Thermosynechococcus vestitus BP-1: one gene and its partner. The protein of the gene in region 1 interacts with the protein of each later gene in a pairwise test. Links are inferred from orthologs where the notes say so. Each region holds a gene or a part of one and is shown in the gene's direction. Other genes may lie near its edges. The genes, in order: cysE and cysK.

Evidence for each region.
Region 2: the proteins of cysE (region 1) and cysK interact in binary tests that used the Escherichia coli proteins (3 or more experiments, as listed by UniProt). The link is inferred for Thermosynechococcus vestitus BP-1 from one-to-one orthologs.

The regions. Positions count from the first base shown.
Region 1 is NC_004113.1:867,866-877,760, forward strand. The notes cover bases 2,738-5,569. They hold cysE (serine O-acetyltransferase), read left to right. Parts: upstream 2,738-3,699; coding sequence 3,700-4,440; downstream 4,441-5,569. Other genes in these bases: cimA (citramalate synthase), read left to right, coding at 2,738-3,619; TLL_RS04320 (DUF721 domain-containing protein), read right to left, coding at 4,437-4,955; TLL_RS04325 (PRC-barrel domain-containing protein), read right to left, coding at 4,982-5,569. Also shown: SMC-Scp complex subunit ScpB, read left to right, coding at 1-145; TLL_RS04295 (FHA domain-containing protein), read right to left, coding at 105-983; TLL_RS04300 (hypothetical protein), read right to left, coding at 1,017-1,286; TLL_RS04305 (late competence development ComFB family protein), read left to right, coding at 1,458-2,012; more of cimA, read left to right, coding at 2,009-2,737; more of TLL_RS04325, read right to left, coding at 5,570-5,872; TLL_RS04330 (allophycocyanin subunit alpha), read right to left, coding at 6,020-6,490; TLL_RS04335 (allophycocyanin subunit beta), read right to left, coding at 6,512-6,985; TLL_RS04340 (V4R domain-containing protein), read right to left, coding at 7,031-7,717; NAD-dependent DNA ligase LigA, read right to left, coding at 7,875-9,895.
Region 2 is NC_004113.1:497,330-507,210, forward strand. Bases 1-2,818 are described here. They hold cysK (cysteine synthase A), read left to right. Parts: upstream 1-835; coding sequence 836-1,801; downstream 1,802-2,818. Other genes in these bases: tsaD (tRNA (adenosine(37)-N6)-threonylcarbamoyltransferase complex transferase subunit TsaD), read right to left, coding at 1-119; TLL_RS02570 (Rrf2 family transcriptional regulator), read left to right, coding at 335-772; TLL_RS02580 (pentapeptide repeat-containing protein), read left to right, coding at 1,956-2,495; gltX (glutamate--tRNA ligase), read right to left, coding at 2,492-2,818. Outside these bases: more of gltX, read right to left, coding at 2,819-3,949; TLL_RS02590 (TIGR00300 family protein), read right to left, coding at 4,008-6,107; tig (trigger factor), read left to right, coding at 6,378-7,817; ATP-dependent Clp endopeptidase proteolytic subunit ClpP, read left to right, coding at 7,913-8,602; ATP-dependent protease ATP-binding subunit ClpX, read left to right, coding at 8,635-9,881.

The DNA.
Region 1 (9,895 bases):
TACCTTAGGGTTTATTCGGCGGCGGCGGGATAGTCAAAGTCGTTCCTATATCCTCCAAGTGACTGAGCGCTTTCACCAGTATTTTCAGGTGGATCACCTGCCAACTATTGCGGAGCAGAGGGCGGACGATTCACATACTCACTGAGCAACTGGGAGGGCAAATCATCAGTTATTGCCAATTGCAGATTCAAAAGAGTAACTGCGAGCTTGTCTTGATCTAGTGTGTTGCGCCCCAAGGCCTTGAGAATGCGCCGCAATTGAGCCGCAATTTCTGCCCCAAACATTGTCAGATTTTCATCGGGCAGTGCCGGCAACCAATCCATTGCCCCATGTTCTACTGCCCATTGTCGCTGCACGGGGGAAATATGGTTGTCGTAACGATCAATGAGGAAACTGCGCAGCTGGGGATACGTTGCCTTGATCCAATTCAAGAGGTTACCAATATCCGGTTTTTCCAGTTGCGAATCAAGGAGCAACAGGTCAGGGTTGCGCTGCATCACGGTCACAAAATCACTAATGATGCGGCGGCTGTTGATTTGTCCCGATTCAACGATAACTTCTAGACCCTGACTGCGCAGGAGTTCTTGCCAAATTTGTACCTGAATGCCGGTGGGTTGAATGATGAGAATGGTGGGTTGAAGAGTAGCAGAGGCATCTGGCGGTCTGGTGGAGACAGCTTCATCGGTGCGAAATTCAAGGGTTGTTTTGCCGATAATGAAGCGATCGCCCGTTTTGAGGAGCGTTGGCACCTGAATCATTTGGCCATTGAGAACAGAGCCATTGCGACTCCCCAAATCAATAAGGTAATAATCATCATTATCTAGACGCTGAATCATCGCATGGCGACGGGAAGCCCAGCGATCTGCCAAAACAATCGTGCAGTCTTTGCCCCGGCCAATCACCCATGAATTTCCCTCAATAAGAGGGACGATATAGGTACTCGCCTCTGTGGAGATGACCAATTGTGGATACTGTCGTAGCAAGGTGATCCCTCTGCCAACTGTCTATAGGAGGTGTTATTCCAAATGATAGTCGGGACACTGAATCGCGGCCTCGGTGCCTGCCCAATCGGGATGCAGTGAACACTTTAACCGATAGTCTCCTGAAAAGAAGCGACAGCGGGCACAGGGAATTTGATGCAACCGGCGAGCGATCGCCAGCCCCTCCTGTGTCAGCTGCCACAGATTCCAAGCCAAGATGGCCAGCAGTAACCAAGCAAAACAAAAACAAATGGGCACTAGAACTGGCCCTACTGCCTGTAAAAAAGAGACTAACCAAGCAACCATAGGCGGCCACGCCAAACCCTAAAACGGCAGGGTGCTAGCTATCTATTATCTTATTTTGTGATCTTGTAATCTGACCTTAATAGTTTTTCAGCATATACCCCCTATACTAACCACATATACTAAATTTGAGTGGGGCAAATGCCCCCAGAGATAATTACAGCGGAAACACCTATGGGCATTCAAGAGATTGTTGAGCAAGCACTGCGCAACGGTTATTTGACACCAACGCAGGAAGCAGAAGTAGGGCGCATTTGCGATAAAGCTACAGAACTTTCCATGGAAGATTACATGGCGTTAGATCGCCTCATGGGTGCCCTATTGACGGGTCAAGTGGTCGCTGTCCCCCGCAAGCAATTCATCAACGTCATGGAAGAACTGGTGCTCACCGAGGCCATGACCCGCATTGCCGCCATTGAAGCAGAGCAAAAGTGCGCCCTTGATTTGGGAGATATTGCTGCCTATGCCCTCAATCGTCTGCCGCCACTTTATGCCACCACGGAAGAGGGAGCACAGTACCAGCGGCAGCGGGCCCAAGAAGAGCTGATGGACTTAATTCGCAGCCAAGTTCAAGAGGCCATTAACCACAACATGGCGCGGCCACAATTTCATCCGGAGCGATCGGTCATTGGCAAAACCTCCGGCAAAGAGGTCTTTAGCCAAGTCAGTTCTCTCCTACAAGCCTACGCCAATGACTATGAGGGTCCCAAGGGAGAGTCGGCACGGTGAAAATTTGGCTGTACGATACCACCCTGCGCGATGGCGCCCAGCGGGAAGGTCTCTCGCTCTCCCTGGAAGATAAACTGCGGATTGCCCGCCACCTCGATCGCCTTGGCATTCCCTTTATTGAGGGGGGATGGCCGGGAGCCAATCCCAAGGACGTACAGTTTTTTTGGCAGTTGCAGGAGACACCCCTACAACAGGCAGAAATCGTTGCTTTTTGTGCCACTCGTCGCCCCGGTCGCAAGGCGGCAGAAGAGCCAATGTTTGAGCCGATCCTAGCAGCCGGCACCCGCTGGGTGACACTCTTTGGTAAGTCTTGGGATCTCCATGTCACCGAGGGGCTTAAGACCAGCTTGGCGGAAAATTGCGCCATGATTGCCGATTCCATTCAGTTTCTGAAATCCCACGGACGGCGGGTGATCTACGATGCTGAGCATTGGTTTGATGGTTACCTTGCCAACCCTGAATATGCGCTCCAAACCCTTGAAACGGCTCTGGCCGCTGGTGCCGATTGGTTGGTTCTCTGTGATACCAATGGCGGTTGCCTCCCCCATCAAATTCAGGCAGTGGTGGCAGAGGTGATGGCGCACTTGGGGGGTCTTGACTGTTTGGGGATCCACACCCACAATGATGCAGGGACGGCAGTGGCCAATGCCCTGGCGGCAGTACAAAGCGGTGTGCGGATGGTGCAGGGAACTATCAACGGCTATGGCGAACGCTGTGGCAATGCCAATCTGTGTACCTTGATTCCCAATCTGCAATTGAAACTCGGCTATGACTGTGTCACCCCAGAGCAGTTGGCGACACTGACGGAAGTCAGCCGCCATGTGAGTGAAATTGTCAACCTTGCCCCCGATGATCATGCCCCCTATGTGGGGCTGTCGGCTTTTGCCCACAAGGGGGGAGTCCATGTCAGTGCTGTGCAGCGCAACCCCCGTACCTACGAGCATATTGAGCCGCATTTGGTGGGCAATCAACGGCGCATTATTATTTCTGAGCAGGCAGGTATCAGCAATCTCTTGGCGAAAACCAGTGAACTCGGCTTTGAGTTGGATCGGCAGCATCCCCTGAGTCGGACGATTTTGGAACGCATTAAGCACCTAGAAAGCGAAGGCTATCAATTTGAGGCGGCGGAAGCTAGCTTTGAACTGCTGATTCAGGAGGTCCTAGGGCAACGCCAGCGACCCTTTACCCTCAAGGGCTTTGATGTCTTTTGTCGCACCGATTCACGCCAACTGGAGGCCACGATTCGCAGCCAGTCTTTGGCCACGGTCAAAGTTGAAGTCAATGGTGAGGAGATGCTCACGGCGGCGGAGGGCAATGGCCCTGTCTCGGCATTGGATCAGGCACTGCGCAAGGCCTTGATGTCCTTTTATCCAGAGATTGCCGAGTTTCACCTGACGGACTACAAGGTGCGGATTTTAGATGGTCATGCGGGCACGGCGGCCAAAACTCGGGTACTGGTGGAATCCAGTAATGGGCGCGATCGCTGGGCAACGGTGGGCGTCTCTGCCAATATCATTGAAGCCTCCTACCAAGCGGTTGCCGAAGCCCTCGAATATGGCCTACAGCGCACTCGGCGATCGCAGGCTTTCCCTTTAGTCCCCTCCTAAAGCCTCCTAGGGCTGAGCTTGGCAAAATCCGCTAAGATCAAAACTGGTGTTTAGGTTGCATCACTGCCAAGGAGCCCCGTGTGCTCAGCACCCTCAAAGCAGATTTCCAAATTATCTTTGAGCGGGATCCTGCTGCCCGCAATTGGTTAGAGGTTGTTTTTTGCTATCCCGGACTGCAGGCCATTGTTCTCCATCGGTTGAGCCACTGGCTTTGGCGGCGGGGCATTCCCTTTATCCCCCGGTTCATTTCCCACATTGCCCGCCTCCTCACGGGGATTGAAATTCACCCCGGTGCCACGATTGGCAAGGGGGTTTTCATTGATCATGGCATGGGGGTCGTCATTGGTGAGACGGCCGTTGTGGGGAACTACTGTTTGATTTATCAAGGGGTGACCCTCGGCGGTACCGGTAAAGAAACAGGAAAGCGCCACCCCACCCTTGGTGAAAATGTGGTTGTTGGTGCAGGGGCAAAGGTGTTGGGCAACCTCACCATTGGGGACAATGTGCGCATTGGCGCAGGGTCTGTGGTGCTGCGGGATGTGCCTTCCGATTGTACGGTGGTGGGGATTCCCGGGCGGATTGTCTATCGTGCAGGAGCCAAAATTGCCCCCTTGGAACACGGTCAACTGCCTGACTCTGAGGCCGAAGCCATTCGCTATCTTTTGGATCGCATTGAACTCCTAGAGCAACAGGTGCAAACACTGCAACAGCAGAAAAAGGTGCCTGCCCTTGTTCAAGGACATTTGCAACCATCCCAAGGACAGGCCTGTCGCCTCAGCGATCGCCCCATTGAAGAGTTTCTCAACGGCGCTGGTATTTAGGCTGACCGCGCATAACACAGCCCGCAAACTCCCCAGCGCTGGAGTTCTTTGAGCGGCGTGGGGCACTGACAGCGGGGACACAGAGGATAGTCTCGCAATCGCTGGCGGACTTGGGCTTGCCACCGTTGAAAGGCCTCCTGGGGAGTGGCTGCAGGTGCCACATTGGGAAGATGCCCTACTTTCGGTAAGGCCTCATGGTGGGCGATCGCCGGGCTTTGGGGGCGCCAGTCCCGATTGGAAAAGCGAATATCCCTGAGGGTAATGCCTAGGGTCTGCTGAATTTTAGCGATCAGGGGCGATCGCGAGAACATTAGATGATGTGCCCAAGTACTACTGGCAACCGCCACGAGCAAAACCCCTTGAGCGGTAAGTTCCAGCGGTACAGTGTGCTCAGCCACAATCGTCCCCACCAGCTCTGGCCAGTGCTTTAAGAGACGCAAAAAATCCCGTGGCTGCTGCCATTCAGGAGCCTGCTGCCATTGCTGAAGTACCGTGGCCAGGGGGGTATAGGCCATTGGGGACTATTTCCGACTATTTCCGACTATTCGTGATCGTATTCCTCTTGCTTTTGCCGCTGCTCAAGGCGAATCGGTTGCTGTTCTTCCCAAGGATCCGCAGAGGGTTCTGATTCCGGTAGTTCTACGGGCATGGCTTGGGCTGGAGGTTTAACTTGGCGGGGGCGAGGACGCTCTTCGTACTCATACTCCTCCTCCTCGTACTCCACATACTCGGGCTGACGACGGCGCCGCCGTGGAGCAGTTTCCCAATCGACTTCGTAATCGCTGCGGCTGCGTTGGGGGGGATAGACGGGCGATCGCGCCCCTGAAGGCAGTTGATTACTGCTCGGCGTAACGGGTTGATAGTACTCATCCTCGTCGCTTTCCCAAGGAGGTGCTCCTAGACCAATCCGTTCTAAGAGTCCCACTGTCAATTGCCGCAGGCGGGTTTCTGCCCCTTCAAAGACGATAATGCGATCGGGTCCGGTGCTGACAATTTCCTCAATGGGCAATTCGTAGGTGCTAATCAGTTGGGCCGGAATCCATGGCAAGCCAATGGACGCCAAAATCAAATCCGTAATGTCGCCCGTGTCTGGATCAAACTTAAAGCCCCGCACCTTACCCAGCAATTCGCCGGTTTCCGTCACAATCTCACTATCAATCAGTGTGCTGTAGTTGTAGGTATTCAGAGCCTCGATGACATCATCATCGTGCTCAACGAGAATGACATCGCCAATTTGGCGAATACTGTCGAGAAGAATGTAGCGTTGCTCTCCGGTAAAGAGGGTATTGCGTACCCCCAAGGCCACCACTTGCCGCTGGTCAGTATCGACCCAAACTTGATTAATGACGCCTAACTTCCGACCAGTATCACGGGTAATTACCTGTGTACCGATCAAATCTGCCCGTTGCAGCAATTGCGTCGATATGGTCATGCCTTTGTGTATCCCAATGAATCTTAGTAATACTATAGCGGCGAATACCGATGGTACGCCAAAGGCGATCGCAGGAGTCATCCATTCCCCATGCCATCGGTGCTTCTAGGCTAGCGCATTTTTGCCAAACTGCTGCGTTGGATCGGACTATTTCCCTAGGATAGACTGGGTCAGTGCCATCACAGGCTGCATGAACGGTACTTCCTCACCCGAGAGCACTTGATGGACGACTTCGGGCAGAACTTGGTACGTCGCCTGAGCCGCCTTCTCATCCTTGAAGGCCTTGATGATTGTGCGGTACCACAGCAAGAAGCCATCCCGCAGGGCATCCAGATCTGCAAATAACATCGCGGTTGCCGCTAGGCGCAGCACATGCTTGCGATCGCGCCGACACACCGCTGCATAGTCCTGATTACCCTTACGGAAGATGTGGGGATTTTTGAGCCGCAGTTGCTGATCTACCTGATCAAGGATTTTCTCCTCAGCATCCCGGATTTTTTCGTAGGCACAAATGCGCTGCTCTGCCGCCGCTAGATAATTTCTGAGAAATTCTAGTTCCGTCGCACTGGCATAGCGACCGTCGGCCTCAAGGCTGAGTTTTTCCAGTTGACGCAGCATAAGTCTTGCCCCAGAGCAATTCTATTCTGACAAAATTGAACTGCCGAGGGCAAGGACAGGCTGCATCACCCGTTGTTCTTCGGGCGTGAGCAGTTGCTTGATCATGGTCGGCAGGTACTTGCCATAGGTGGAGGAAGCGGCGGCCTCATAGTTGAAGGATTTGACAATCGTGCGATACCACAGCAGGAAGTTATCCCGCAGCAAATCTAACTCGGAAAAGAGCATTGCCGAAGCACACAGGCGAATCGTATCCACCAAGTCGCGACGGCAGATTTCTGAGCGATCGCCATTGACGAAATGGAAACAGTGGGGATTTTCTGCCTTTTGCATAGATTGAATTTTATCCGCCATCATTTCCGCCTCAGCACGGATTTTTTCGTAGGCACTGATGCGAGTCTCCACCGAGGCCAGATAATCATGCAGAAAGTTTAACTCCTCAGGACGAGCATAGCGACCATCGGCAACAACGGTTAAGTGATTCAACTGACGGAACATAGGGCAATCCTCGCTAGAAAATCAATGAACACACTTCCCTATCGCTTATCGTTTCACCAGCTCCCCTTGGCGCAGGCGTTTTTCAATATCCCGTGCCGTCGCTCCTTCGTTTTGCCAGAAGGCAGCAGCATCAATGCGATCCTGTTTACCGACGAGGAACTTACAGTAGGTTTCCCCCATGGCGTAGCACTGCAACTCAATGCAACCCAGGGGCTTTTGAATCAAGCCCGAAAAGAAGCCGGCAAATAGACCAGCATAGATATAGCAGACCGGTTTGCCCACATCCCCCAGAGTGCGTGCTACCACGGAGTCAAAGATATTGATGAACATAAAACCGTTCTTTTGCTCCGTGAGATCCACTTCCCAGTTTCCCCAGCCTAGGGTTGTAAAGGGCCACCACCAAGCCTCTAGAATAAATGTCAAAGCAGCCTTGCGTAGCTCCCGCTGGTACTCCTGCTCAAAGTGTTGCTTAAAGACAACTGCATCGCGCTTACCCCATTCTTCGCCAATTCTGTACATAACGAGGGTCGAGGCAGGGCCAACTTCCTCTTCGAGACCTTCCACTAGACCAATAACAAAGTCTTCGGTCGCTAAGGCAATCCGCTGATCATACCAGTCAGTAATGCTGCCCCGTTGGCTATCAAATTGGAGATAGTCCCGCAGGCTATAGTGATTGGTGCGGCTTGGATGGATTTGGTGTAACCGATGCTGATAGCCCTGGGCAGGGATCATAGGATTGGCACTTTCAGCAGCGTGAGACGGCGTGACAGAAACCATAGATCAGCGAATTGCCCCCTATTGTGCTTCAACGTTAGGTACTAAGCAGCCACACTTTTTAGGCTAAAAGATTTTTCAGAGTCGTGACTCCGTACTGCCACGGATTTTTTGCCTAACGACACATTTGTATAAGTTCTGTTTCATTGATGCAGGGGATGCCCAATTCTTGAGCACGTCGTAATTTGCTCCCTGCTTTTTCGCCCACCACCAGATAATCCGTTTGCCGACTCACACTCTCACTCACGTGGCCGCCGTGTTTTTGGATCAGGGCTTTTGCTTGCTCACGGGTGAGGGTGGGCAGGGTGCCGGTAATCACAAAACGTTTGCCATTGAGGGATTTCTCCGTCGTCAGGGCCTTTTGCGCAGGGTGAAGCGCTGCCGCCAGTTGCAGTCCCAATGCCTGCAGATCAGCAATTAGAGACTGGTGATCAGGGTCTTGAAACCACTCCTGAACTGCTTGGGCAATTTCCTCACCAATGCCATCAACCCCACACAGATCGGCGACGGTGGCGGTGGCGAGTTCCTCAACAGACTTGAATCGATCGGCAAGCAGTTGGGCATTGACACTCCCCACATGGCGAATGCCTAAGCCGTAGAGCACCCGTGGCCACGGTTGTTGTTTCGAGTTGGCGATCGCCACCAACAATTTATCAGCGGACTTTTGACCCATACGCTCGAGGCTCAACAATTGTGCTGCCGTCAGGCGATAGAGATCCGCAGGGGTGCGCACCAATTCCTTCGTCACCAATTGCTGTACCAGCTTTTCCCCTAGGCCTTGAATATCCAAGGCATCCCGACTTGCCCAGTGCCGGATCTGGCCGCGCACGATCGCTGGACACCGAGGATTGCCACAGCGACTCACCGCCTCATTGGCAGGACGCACCACTGGCTGGTGGCATTCGGGACAGGCGGTGGGCATCGTAAAGGGTCGAGCCGTTGGCGGTCGCAATTCAGGAAACACCCGCACAATCTCTGGAATGATTTCCCCTGCTTTGTGGATGACGACTTTATCGCCAATGTGCAAATCCAACTCAGCAATGTAGTCTGCATTGTGCAACGTTGCCCGTGATACAGTGGTACCTGCTAATTGCACCGGCGCCAGTTCAGCCACGGGAGTAAGGGCCCCTGTGCGTCCCACCTGAACCGTAATCGCCAGCACATCGGTAATGGCCTGCTCCGGTTCGTACTTCCAAGCAATAGAACCTCGGGGAAACTTTTGCGTAAACCCAAGGGTCTGTTGCAGCTTTAAGTCATTGAGCTTGACCACAATGCCATCGGTCAGATAGGGCAGTTGGTGGCGTGCGGTTTGCCAGCGATCGTAGTAGGCTTTCACAGCCTCGAGGTCAGGGCAGTCGGCATGGTGGGGATTGACCCGAAAGCCAAGGTGTTGCAGTGCATAGAGCACTTGCCGCTGCGATTGGGGTTCCCCTGCTTGGTTCTCCCCCAAAGGAACGCTACCCCCTTCAGGCAAATGCAGGGCATAGGCAAAAAAGTCTAATTGGCGTTGGGCAACAATGCGGGGATCCAGTTGACGCAGGGTACCAGCTGCGGCATTGCGGGGATTGGCGAAGGGGGGCTCCCCCTGGGCTTGGCGTTCTTGGTTGAGTTGATGGAATCGCTCCAAAGGCAAAAAGGCTTCGCCGCGAACCTCAACGACAGGGGGTGGATTGTCAAGGGCTAAGCGCAGGGGAATTGGGCGAATTGTGCGCACATTGCTGGTAACATCCTCACCGCGTTGGCCATCGCCCCGAGTCGCTCCCCGCACGAGTAAACCGTTTTCGTAGGTTAAGGCAAGAGCCACGCCATCCATTTTGAGTTCGCAGACATATTCTGCTGGGGGGAGGGGCTCCTCTTGCCGTAGGGTGCGCCAATAGCGCTGCCAGCGTTCCTGCCACGCCACCATGTCGGCAAAGGTAAAGGCATTTTCAAGGCTATAGAGGGGAATGCGATGGCTAACACTCTCAAATTGACTGACGGGCGCTTCACCGATCCGCTGGGTGGGACTGTCGGGGGTAATGTACTCGGGATAAGCGGCCTCTAATTCCTGAAGCTCGCGATAGAGTTGGTCATAGACCTCATCTTCCATGATCGGCTGATCGAGGGCGTAGTAGGCGTAGCTCGCACGCTGAAGTA
Region 2 (9,881 bases), 370 kb from region 1 along the record:
CCAAAGGGTTGATGGGCGCACACTTGCGAGGCAATCACATTACTTTCAATGGCGCGATCGCGCACTACGGCAGCCGCCGTTTCATCGCAACTGGTTTCAATGGCCAGAATTCTTACCATCGAGCAGACTTGGGCACCGACCTAGAGCCTTCCTTAAGTCTAACCTATTTTTCAAATAAACTTGTTGAAGGGCATGTCCTCAATGCAGTGAATTCTTGAGGTTGCAACCCGCGCTCCGGTGAAGATTCCTAAGAATCTCCTAAATCCCGATCAAGAAGTAGGGTATACTATAGGTTGGGCAATCTGCTCAATGTCGTGCCTGGGCCAAATGTCTTGTGGAACTGTCTGCCAAAAGTGAGTACGCCCTCTTAGCGCTCTTGGAAATGTCAGCGGCCTATGAACAGGGGGAGCCGCTACAAATTCGCCAAATTGCTGCCATGCACAACATTCCCGATCGCTACCTGGAGCAACTGATGGCAACCCTCCGCCGCAAGGGTCTCATTCGCAGTCAGCGGGGTGCGCGGGGTGGCTACGTGCTCGCAAAAGCCCCTTGGCAAATCTCAATTTTAGATGTGCTCAACTGTATTGAGGGGATCGAGTCCAAGCTCGCGCAAAAGCCGCCCGACAACGGTGATCTGGAACGTAGCCTGATCCGCTCAGTGTGGCTTGAGGCCTGTAAAGCGGCCAATGATGTCTTGAAAAAGTACACCCTTCAGGATTTGTGCGATCGCCGCCAGGCTTACCAGCAGGTGGATGTCATGTACTACATCTAGGCTGGGGCTGGCATGCAGCGGATTTTCCTAACCTTTTTGTCTTGAGTTGGAGATTGATACCCCATGAATATTGCCCCCGATATTACTGCCCTCATTGGTCGGACGCCCCTTGTACGCCTGAACCGCATTCCCCAAGCGGAGGGCTGCGTTGCCGAAATTGTCGTCAAGCTAGAGAGCATGAATCCTGCGGCCTCAGTTAAGGATCGCATTGGCCTAAGTATGATTCAGGAGGCAGAAGCAGCGGGTCTCATTACCCCTGGTAAAACGGTTTTGGTGGAGCCGACATCGGGAAATACTGGGATTGCCTTGGCCATGGTCGCGGCGGCAAAGGGCTATCGGCTGATTCTCACCATGCCAGAAACCATGAGTGCAGAGCGCCGAGCCATGCTGCGTGCCTATGGCGCAGAGCTGGATTTGACCCCCGGCACCGAGGGGATGAGTGGCGCCATTCGTCGTGCTGAAGAGATTGCTGCCTCCCTTGAAGATGCTTTCATGTTGCAGCAGTTCAAAAATCCCGCCAATCCAAAGATTCACCGTGAAACCACTGCGCTTGAAATTTGGCAAGATACAGACGGTCAAGTTGATATTTTGGTGGCTGGCGTTGGTACGGGGGGCACGATTACGGGGGTAGCAGAAGTGATCAAAGCAAAGAAGCCTACCTTTCAAGCGATCGCCGTCGAACCCAGCAATAGTCCAGTCCTTTCAGGAGGCAAACCGGGACCCCACAAAATTCAAGGCATTGGTGCTGGCTTTGTGCCCCCCGTTCTCAAACGAGAACTCATTGATGAAGTCATCCCTGTCTCCGATGATCAAGCCATCCATTTTGGTCGCCGCTTAGCCCGTGAAGAAGGCCTGCTCTCAGGTATTTCCAGTGGGGCTGCCCTTTGTGCTGCCATTCAGGTGGCTCAACGTCCTGAAAATGCCGGCAAGTTAATTGTCATGGTGCAGCCCAGTTTTGGCGAACGCTACTTGAGCACCCCCCTCTTCCAAGAGGCCCTGCCCTTGGTGCCAAGCTACTTGCAAACTTAGGCACAATGGCGTTCACAGTCCCAGGGCGTCAGGATCGCCCTTGAACACCAAATTGGCGTTTGGGGAACTGGGCAATCATCAGCTGAGCTGAGGAAAAGCCACCTCTCCCCCTGTGGTGATGGCCTTGGGAAATATAGCTATTGCAGTAAAGACAATGCAACGCTCAACAGAACCCAACTTTTTAGTGAAACTCCGAGCAGGAGTATTCTCCCTAGCCCTTTTTTCATTAGTTGTACCAGCGGTTGCCAACGCTGAAAATCCTGCCCATGTGCGACAACTCTTGGAAACACGCCAATGTCCCAACTGTGATCTGCGGGGCGCGAACCTGATGGATGCCAATTTGTTTAAGGCAAACTTAGCAGGCGCCAATTTAGAGGGGGCCTATCTGGCGGGTGCGAATCTCTTTGGTGCCAATTTGGCAAGAGCAAACTTGAGCCGTGCCAGTCTATACCTAGCGATTTTGGTCAATGCCAATTTGACAGGAGCACAACTGGTGGGAGCACGCCTCACCCTCAGCAACCTTGTCAATGCCAACCTCAGCAGGGCCAATCTGGAGAATGCGGTCATGAAAGGGGCAAATATGATTGATGTGAATTTGACGGCGGCAAACCTGAAGGGGGCCGATCTCGATCGCGCCAATTTAAGTGGGGCTAATTTAAGTCAAACAATCTTCGATCGCCCCGCCAACCCCTAAGAAGTCGTTTGGGCCTGCTTTAGGGCTGCCGCCAGTCGCGGTTCATCCCAACCCCGTTGGTGGAGAATTTGCCATGCGGCCATGAGATCAGGACCATGGACAGCACCGGTGAGGGCCGCCCGTAGGGTTCGCATTGTTGCTCCCTTTTTCACCCCTGCCGCTTTGGCGGCCTGTTGAATCAATTGTTGCCCCATCGCCACAGTCAGGGCGGGCTCTGCGGGTAAATGCTCTAGTAGGTAGGCCAAAATGGTCGCACTTTGGGGCTGGCCCAGTTGAGCCATTGCTTCAGAATCAAAGGTGACGCTGGGTATAAAGAAAACGGCCCCTTGATCAATGGCCTCCCTCAGGGTGTTGAGACCAGGTTGGAGGAGTTGGGCAAGGTCAAACAACCAAGGGCGATCGCGCTCCTCATCAAAGGCATAGCCTGCCCCCTGCCACAGGGGGATGAGTTCCGCCAAAAATTCTTCTGGCTCTAGTTGCTGAATGTACTGGCGATTGAGCCAATTGAGCTTGTCCCAGTCAAAGCGGGCGCCTGCTTTGTTAATCCGCTCAAAACTAAAGTGCTTCGCCGCCAGATCAAGGGTAAAGAGTTCTCCCACCCCTTCGGGGGGTGACCAACCCAAAAGCGTCATGTAGTTGGCCAAAGCAGGAGCTAAATACCCCATTGCCCGAAAGTCAGAAATGGAGGTAACCCCATCCCGCTTTGAGAGTTTTTGTCCTGTTGAGTTGAGAATTAAAGGCGTATGGGCAAAGTTGGGGGGCGTGGCTCCAAGGGCCTCGTAGAGCAAAATTTGTTTTGGCGTGTTACCAATGTGATCTTCGCCGCGAATGACATCGGTAATGCCCATGGCAATGTCATCCACCACAACCACCAAATTATAGAGGGGATAGCCAATTTCACCGCGGGGTGCGGCCCGGGCAATGACCATGTCACCCCCTAGATCAGCCCCCTGCCAGCTGACTCGACCGCGCACCAAGTCCTGCCACTCAATCTGGCGATCGTCCTCAATTTTGAATCGAATCACAGGGGTTCGTCCCGCTGCCTCAAAGGCGGCTTGCTCCTCTGGGGTCAAATGGCGGTGACGGTTGTCGTAGCGAGGTGCTTGCCCCTTGGCTTTTTGTTCAGCTCGCAGCGCCTCCAGTTCTTCGGGGGTGCAGTAGCAGTAGTAGGCTAGTCCCTTGTCTAAGAGGGTTTGAATTGCTTGGCGGTACAGATCAAGGCGATCGCTCTGGAAGTAGGGGCCTTCATCCCAGGTCAGCCCCAGCCATTGCAGGCCCTCCAGAATATTCTCGGTGTACTCAGGCCGAGACCGCTCGCGATCGGTGTCCTCAATCCGCAGAATGAACTTCCCTCCCCGGTGACGGGCATAGAGCCAGTTGAATACAGCGGTACGGGCAGTCCCAATGTGCAGATTCCCTGTCGGACTCGGCGCTAAACGAACACGAACTGTCACTGCTGACCTCGAATACAAAAATTGCCCTTTCGATCCTACCGCATTGGTTACAGGCCTTCTAGGCAAGGGTATAGGGACGATTCAGCCGCTCCAACTGCTGCACCATCAGGCTGAGGAACAGTCCCACATCCGTGACGACGCCCACGGATTCCACAGAACCCCGATCCGCCAGTTTTGTTACGACCGCTGGGTTAATATCCACACAGACTAACTTCACCCCAGCAGGGGTCATATTGCCCACGCCAATGGAGTGCAGCATCGACGCGAGCATCAAAATCATGTTTGCACCCCGAATCAGGCGAGCATACTCCCGCTGCGCCACCATTAAGTCCATGAGGGTATCCGGCAGGGGGCCATCATCGCGGATTGACCCCGCCAGGACAAAGGGCACATTATTCTTGACACACTCATACATCACGCCACTGGTGAGAATGCCCTGAGCCACAGCGTTGGCAATACTGCCACAGCGACGAATGGTATTGATCACTTTCAGGTGGTGACGGTGACCGCCCCGCACCGGGACGCCCCGCTTCATATCCACCCCCAAGGAGGTGCCCATGATGGCCTGCTCCATATCGTGCACAGCGATCGCGTTGCCGCCGAGGAGTCCCTGGACATAGCCTTCACGGATTAGCTTGGCTAAATGCTCACCCCCACCCGTGTGGATAACCACTGGACCAGCCACCACAATCGCTTTGCCCCCCTGATCGCGGATGCGCCGCAGTTCCCAAGCAATCTGTTCCACCACCAGTTCAACGCGGCGTTCACTGGAGACCCCCGATCCCATGAATGTGAACTCTTGGTTGTTGCGCTGGCTTTCCGTTTTCCGAATGGTGCGGATGCCTTCAACGCCCACGACCACGCGATCGCCCACCTGCAAATCCCGCAGAATGCGACACTCCGCTACTGTTCCTTCTGGGGTTGAGCGCACCACAATCGCCCCATCCATGCGTTGGTTTTGAACCCGAACCCACTCGCCCGCCACCCGCACCTCTGTGGGGTAAATTGTTGTCACATAGAAGTCATCTGGGGCAACCCCCGCTTGGGTAACGGTTTCGAGGGTAGCATCGCAGACCTCCGAGGGCGGCAAAATCGCGCCGAGGGTGATCAACTGCGCCATGATCGCCTCCATGACCTCGGCATCGGGGGCCATGACACGAATATCCGCTTGGGAAGGACTTTGCCGCTGTTCGCCAAGGTTAAATTGTAGGACTTGGAAACTGCCGCCATTTTCGACAATTGTGTCGAGGACACGGTTCATCAGACCAGAGTCGAGGAGGTGTCCCTCCAGATGAACGACCCGATTGGGAAGGGTGACGGGGGCATGGAGTTCTTCACGCACCGGTTCAGTCACCCGCAAGGTCAAACACTTAGCCGCACCTCCCGCCTTAAGAAATTCCGTTAGGGGCGTCTCCACCACCTCAAAGCCCACTTGGGCAAGGGCCGACTTCAATTCTTGGCTAGCACAGTTGAGAATCACCGTGCGATCAATATTGACGGCATTGCAGGCAAAGTTAACGGCATCAGTCTCTTTAACGGCAATTCGTTTATCCGCGGGTACCCGCAGTTCAATGAGACGGTTGGAATAGGCATCAAACGCGGGAGGATAGTAAAGTAAGTAGCCATCGGTCAGCGGACAAAAACAGGTGTCAAGGTGATAGAAGCGCTCATCCATCAATCGCAGGGAAAGGACTTCAATATCCAGCCACTTTGCTAAGTAGGCATGGGAATCCAATTCTGACCGGAAGCCATACCCCGCCCACAGCCAGCGACCCTCGCGATCCAAGAGGGCATCCCCTGCCCCCTCAAAGGGTACTTGTTTGGGTAGCTCAAAAACTTGATACCCCTGAGATTCAAACCACCCTTTGAAATAGGGTTCCTCTCCCTGACGTTCTGGGTGATAAAAGCGACTGAGCACTACGCGATCGCCCAACACTAAACCCGCATTCGCCGTAAACACCATATCGGGCCAGCCCGGCTGCGGCTCAATGAGCTCGACAGTCGCCCGAGCATGGATCATTTCGTAGAGCTTTTGCCACTGCTGCTGGGCGCGATCGCGGGAGGACTTATGGATATTTCCCTCCATCCAAGGATTGATCACATAGTCCACCTCATAATAGGTGGGAGGGCACATGAGGAATCGCAGGGTTGAACTCATAGGGATTGTTTAGAAATCGTTGAAATACGTGGAAACGGTATGAGGTGGGCTCCACAGCACCCAGCGCAAGCTTTAAATCATTCTATAGGCAGTGGGGATTCTGACGATTACTTTTGTCATCAAATCCTGACATTAGCCCCCTTGCGCTTAGGAGCAGTTCCATTTGCAAAGAGCAGGGGAAATCTGCGCTAAAATTATAATTTGTGCGATCGCGCACAGCCAACGAACACTAACGGACACCATCTGCGAAGGGGAATGACCTTGACTGACGTGACTGACATCATTTCCATGACAACTGAACCCCGTTCCAATAGCCAGCTCCTCGCCACAATTGAGGTTTCGGGGACCCACTCTCAACAGGTGTATAACCAAGTGGTCAATGATCTCCTTCGCCACACCCAAGTGCCGGGATTTCGCAAGGGCAAAGCCCCCCGGCAGCTTGTATTGCAGCAGCTTGGCCGAGAGCGTCTGCGCTATCTTGCCATGGAAAAACTCATTGAGGATGCGGTCAAAACCGCCGTTGAAAAGAACAATATCCCCTACCTAGGCAACCTCGAACTCGCAGGGGGCATTACAGAGCTCCTGGATCAATTTCATCCCGGCGAAAACTTTTCTTTCAGCGTCACCTTTGATGTTGAACCAGAAGTTACAGTCACAGCCTATAAAGGGCTAACCATTGAGTACAATCCCGTCACCTACAATCCCGCAACCGTCGAGAAGCTCTTGCAGCAGCACCAACGGCAGCACGCCACTCTCATTCCCGTGGAAGACCGGCCCGCTCAGTGGGGCGATGATGTCACCCTGAAACTACTGACCAAAGATGAGAATGGGGAAGTGGTGAAGGAACTCTCAGCAGATGAATTGCCCCTCTCCCTCGATGAAGATCAACCCTTTTTGCTCCAAGAAATTCCTGCTGCTGTTGTCGGCATGGCTATTGGTGAGGCGAAAACGGTGACGGTGTCTGTTGCCGAGGAAGCAGAGGCTCCCAGACAGTTGACCGCTGAGATTGAACTTTTGGGAATTAAAGTCCCGGAACTGCCCCCCTTAGATGATGCCTTTGCCGCTGAGCACAGTGAATTTAGCACGATGGCAGAATTGCGGGCTTATTTAGAGCAAAATCACCAGGAGCGCGCTAAACATCAAGACAAGCAAGCCAAAGAAGCGGCCCTCATTGATACCCTCATTGCCCAAAATCCCGTTGAATTGCCAAAAACCCTGATCCGCAAAGAAGCGGATGTCAAGGTGCGGACAACTCTAATGCAGATTCAGTCCCAAGGGGTTGATCTCCACAAGATCATGACCGAGGAACTCTACGAAAGAATGCGTCAAGAGGCAGAGCCGGCGGCAACTAAGGAGGTGCACTCCCGTTTGCTGTTGAAGGCGATCGCTCGCCAAGAGGGCATTGAACCCACTCCAGAAGCAGTGGAGGAACGGCTGAACCGCTATAAAGAGATGCTGGGGAACAAAACGGCGAAGAATCTGGAACAACTCCGCAAATTGGCCCACGATGAAGTGCAGCAGGAGCAGACCCTCAGCTGGCTCCTAGAGCAAAATACATTTCAGCCGGTGCAGTCCGACGTAGCCACTGCCGAGCCCACAGCCACTGCTGAAGCACCAACAGAGATCCAGACGGAGGCTGTTGCTCAAACCCCATCTCAGCCGCAAAAACGGTCTGGGAAAAAAGCAAGTTCTGCCCCATCCCAGGAATAGTTCGGCATAATGAAAGTGATGATCCCCACGGGGATAAACCGCTCGTTACAATCTAGTTACAATTAATTACAAACCAACCGTCATTTTAGGCAACTATGCTGCAATCGCGTTACGACCATCCCCTGAGTGCCATTCTGCGCTCTCCCGCCCTCAACCTGCCGCCGACCCATGCCAACATTGTGCCGATGGTGGTTGAGCAGTCGGGGCGGGGGGAACGAGCCTTTGACATCTACTCGCGGCTCCTGCGCGAGCGGATCATCTTTCTAGGTGGGGGGGCCGGCGATCGCCGGGGCATTGACGATGCGGTTGCTGACTCCATCGTGGCCCAGCTTCTATTTCTTGATGCCGAGGATCCGGAAAAAGACATATACCTGTATATCAACTCACCGGGTGGCTCGGTCACAGCCGGCATGGCCATCTACGATACGATGAAGCACATTCGCCCTGATGTGTGTACCCTCTGCTTTGGCTTGGCGGCAAGTATGGGTGCCTTCTTACTCTCCGGCGGTACTCCTGGCAAACGGATGGCGCTGCCCAATGCTCGGATCATGATTCACCAGCCCCTCGGAGGTGCCCAGGGTCAGGCCGTGGATATTGAGATCCAAGCGCGGGAAATTCTCTACCACAAGCGCAAGCTCAACGAACTCTTGTCACAGCACACGGGGCAGCCCATCGAGCGCATTGAAGCCGATACGGAGCGGGATTTCTTTATGTCCGCTGAAGAGGCCAAGGCCTATGGTCTGATTGATCAGGTGGTGACGCGGCAGACTCTTCTTAGTCCCTAAGTACACCCTACGTGCACCCCTAGAGGTTCCCTATGGCCAAATATGACACCCACCTCAAGTGCTCCTTTTGTGGTAAGTCACAGGAACAGGTGCGCAAGCTGATCGCGGGCCCTGGGGTCTATATCTGTGATGAGTGCGTAGAGCTGTGTAATGAAATCCTCGATGAGGAATTGGCCACCGTTCCCAATGCAGCAGCTCCCCGTCGAGAATCCACACCGTCGCGATCGCCCCGCAGCACACCCCGTAGTCGCCCCCTCAGTCAAGTCCCCAAGCCTCGGCAAATCAAGGAATTTCTTGATAAGCACGTGGTCGGGCAGCACGAAGCCAAGAAAATCCTCGCGGTTGCGGTCTATAACCACTACAAGCGCCTGAGTCTGCTAGATAGCGATCAGCGGGGCGATGACAACGTCGAACTGCAAAAGTCCAATATCCTGCTCATTGGCCCCACGGGTTCCGGCAAGACTCTCTCGGCCCAGACGTTAGCGAAGCTCCTCGATGTTCCCTTTGCGGTTGCCGATGCCACCACCCTCACGGAAGCAGGTTATGTGGGGGAAGATGTGGAAAATATCCTGCTGCGGTTGCTGCAAAATGCCAATATGGATGTGGAGGAAGCACAGCGGGGGATTATCTACATTGACGAGATTGATAAAATTGCCCGCAAAAGTGAAAACCCCTCAATTACCCGGGATGTTTCGGGGGAAGGGGTACAGCAGGCGCTCCTAAAGATACTGGAGGGGACGATCGCCAATGTACCACCCCAGGGGGGGCGCAAGCATCCCTACCAAGACTGCATTCAAATTGACACGACAAATATCCTCTTTATCTGCGGCGGTGCCTTTGTGGGTTTAGAAAAGACCATTGAGCAGCGGGTGGGCAAAAAAGCGATGGGCTTTGTCCGTGATGGCGAACCCCTGCCTAAGGAAAAACGCTCTGCAGATATTCTCAAGCAACTGGAACCCCACGATCTGGTGAAGTACGGCATGATTCCAGAGTTCATTGGCCGTATTCCTGTGGTTGCTGTGCTAGAGCCGCTGGATGTGGCTGCCTTGGCAGACATTCTCACCCAACCTCAAAACGCGCTCCTGAAGCAGTACCAAAAACTGATGCGCATGGACAGTGTGGAGTTGCGCTTTGAACCGGCGGCGGTGGAGGCGATCGCCCAAGAGGCTTACCGTCGCAAAACCGGTGCCCGTGCCCTGCGCGCCATTGTTGAAGAGATTATGTTGGATGTGATGTACGAACTGCCCTCGCGCAAAGATCTGCGGGAATGTACCATCAC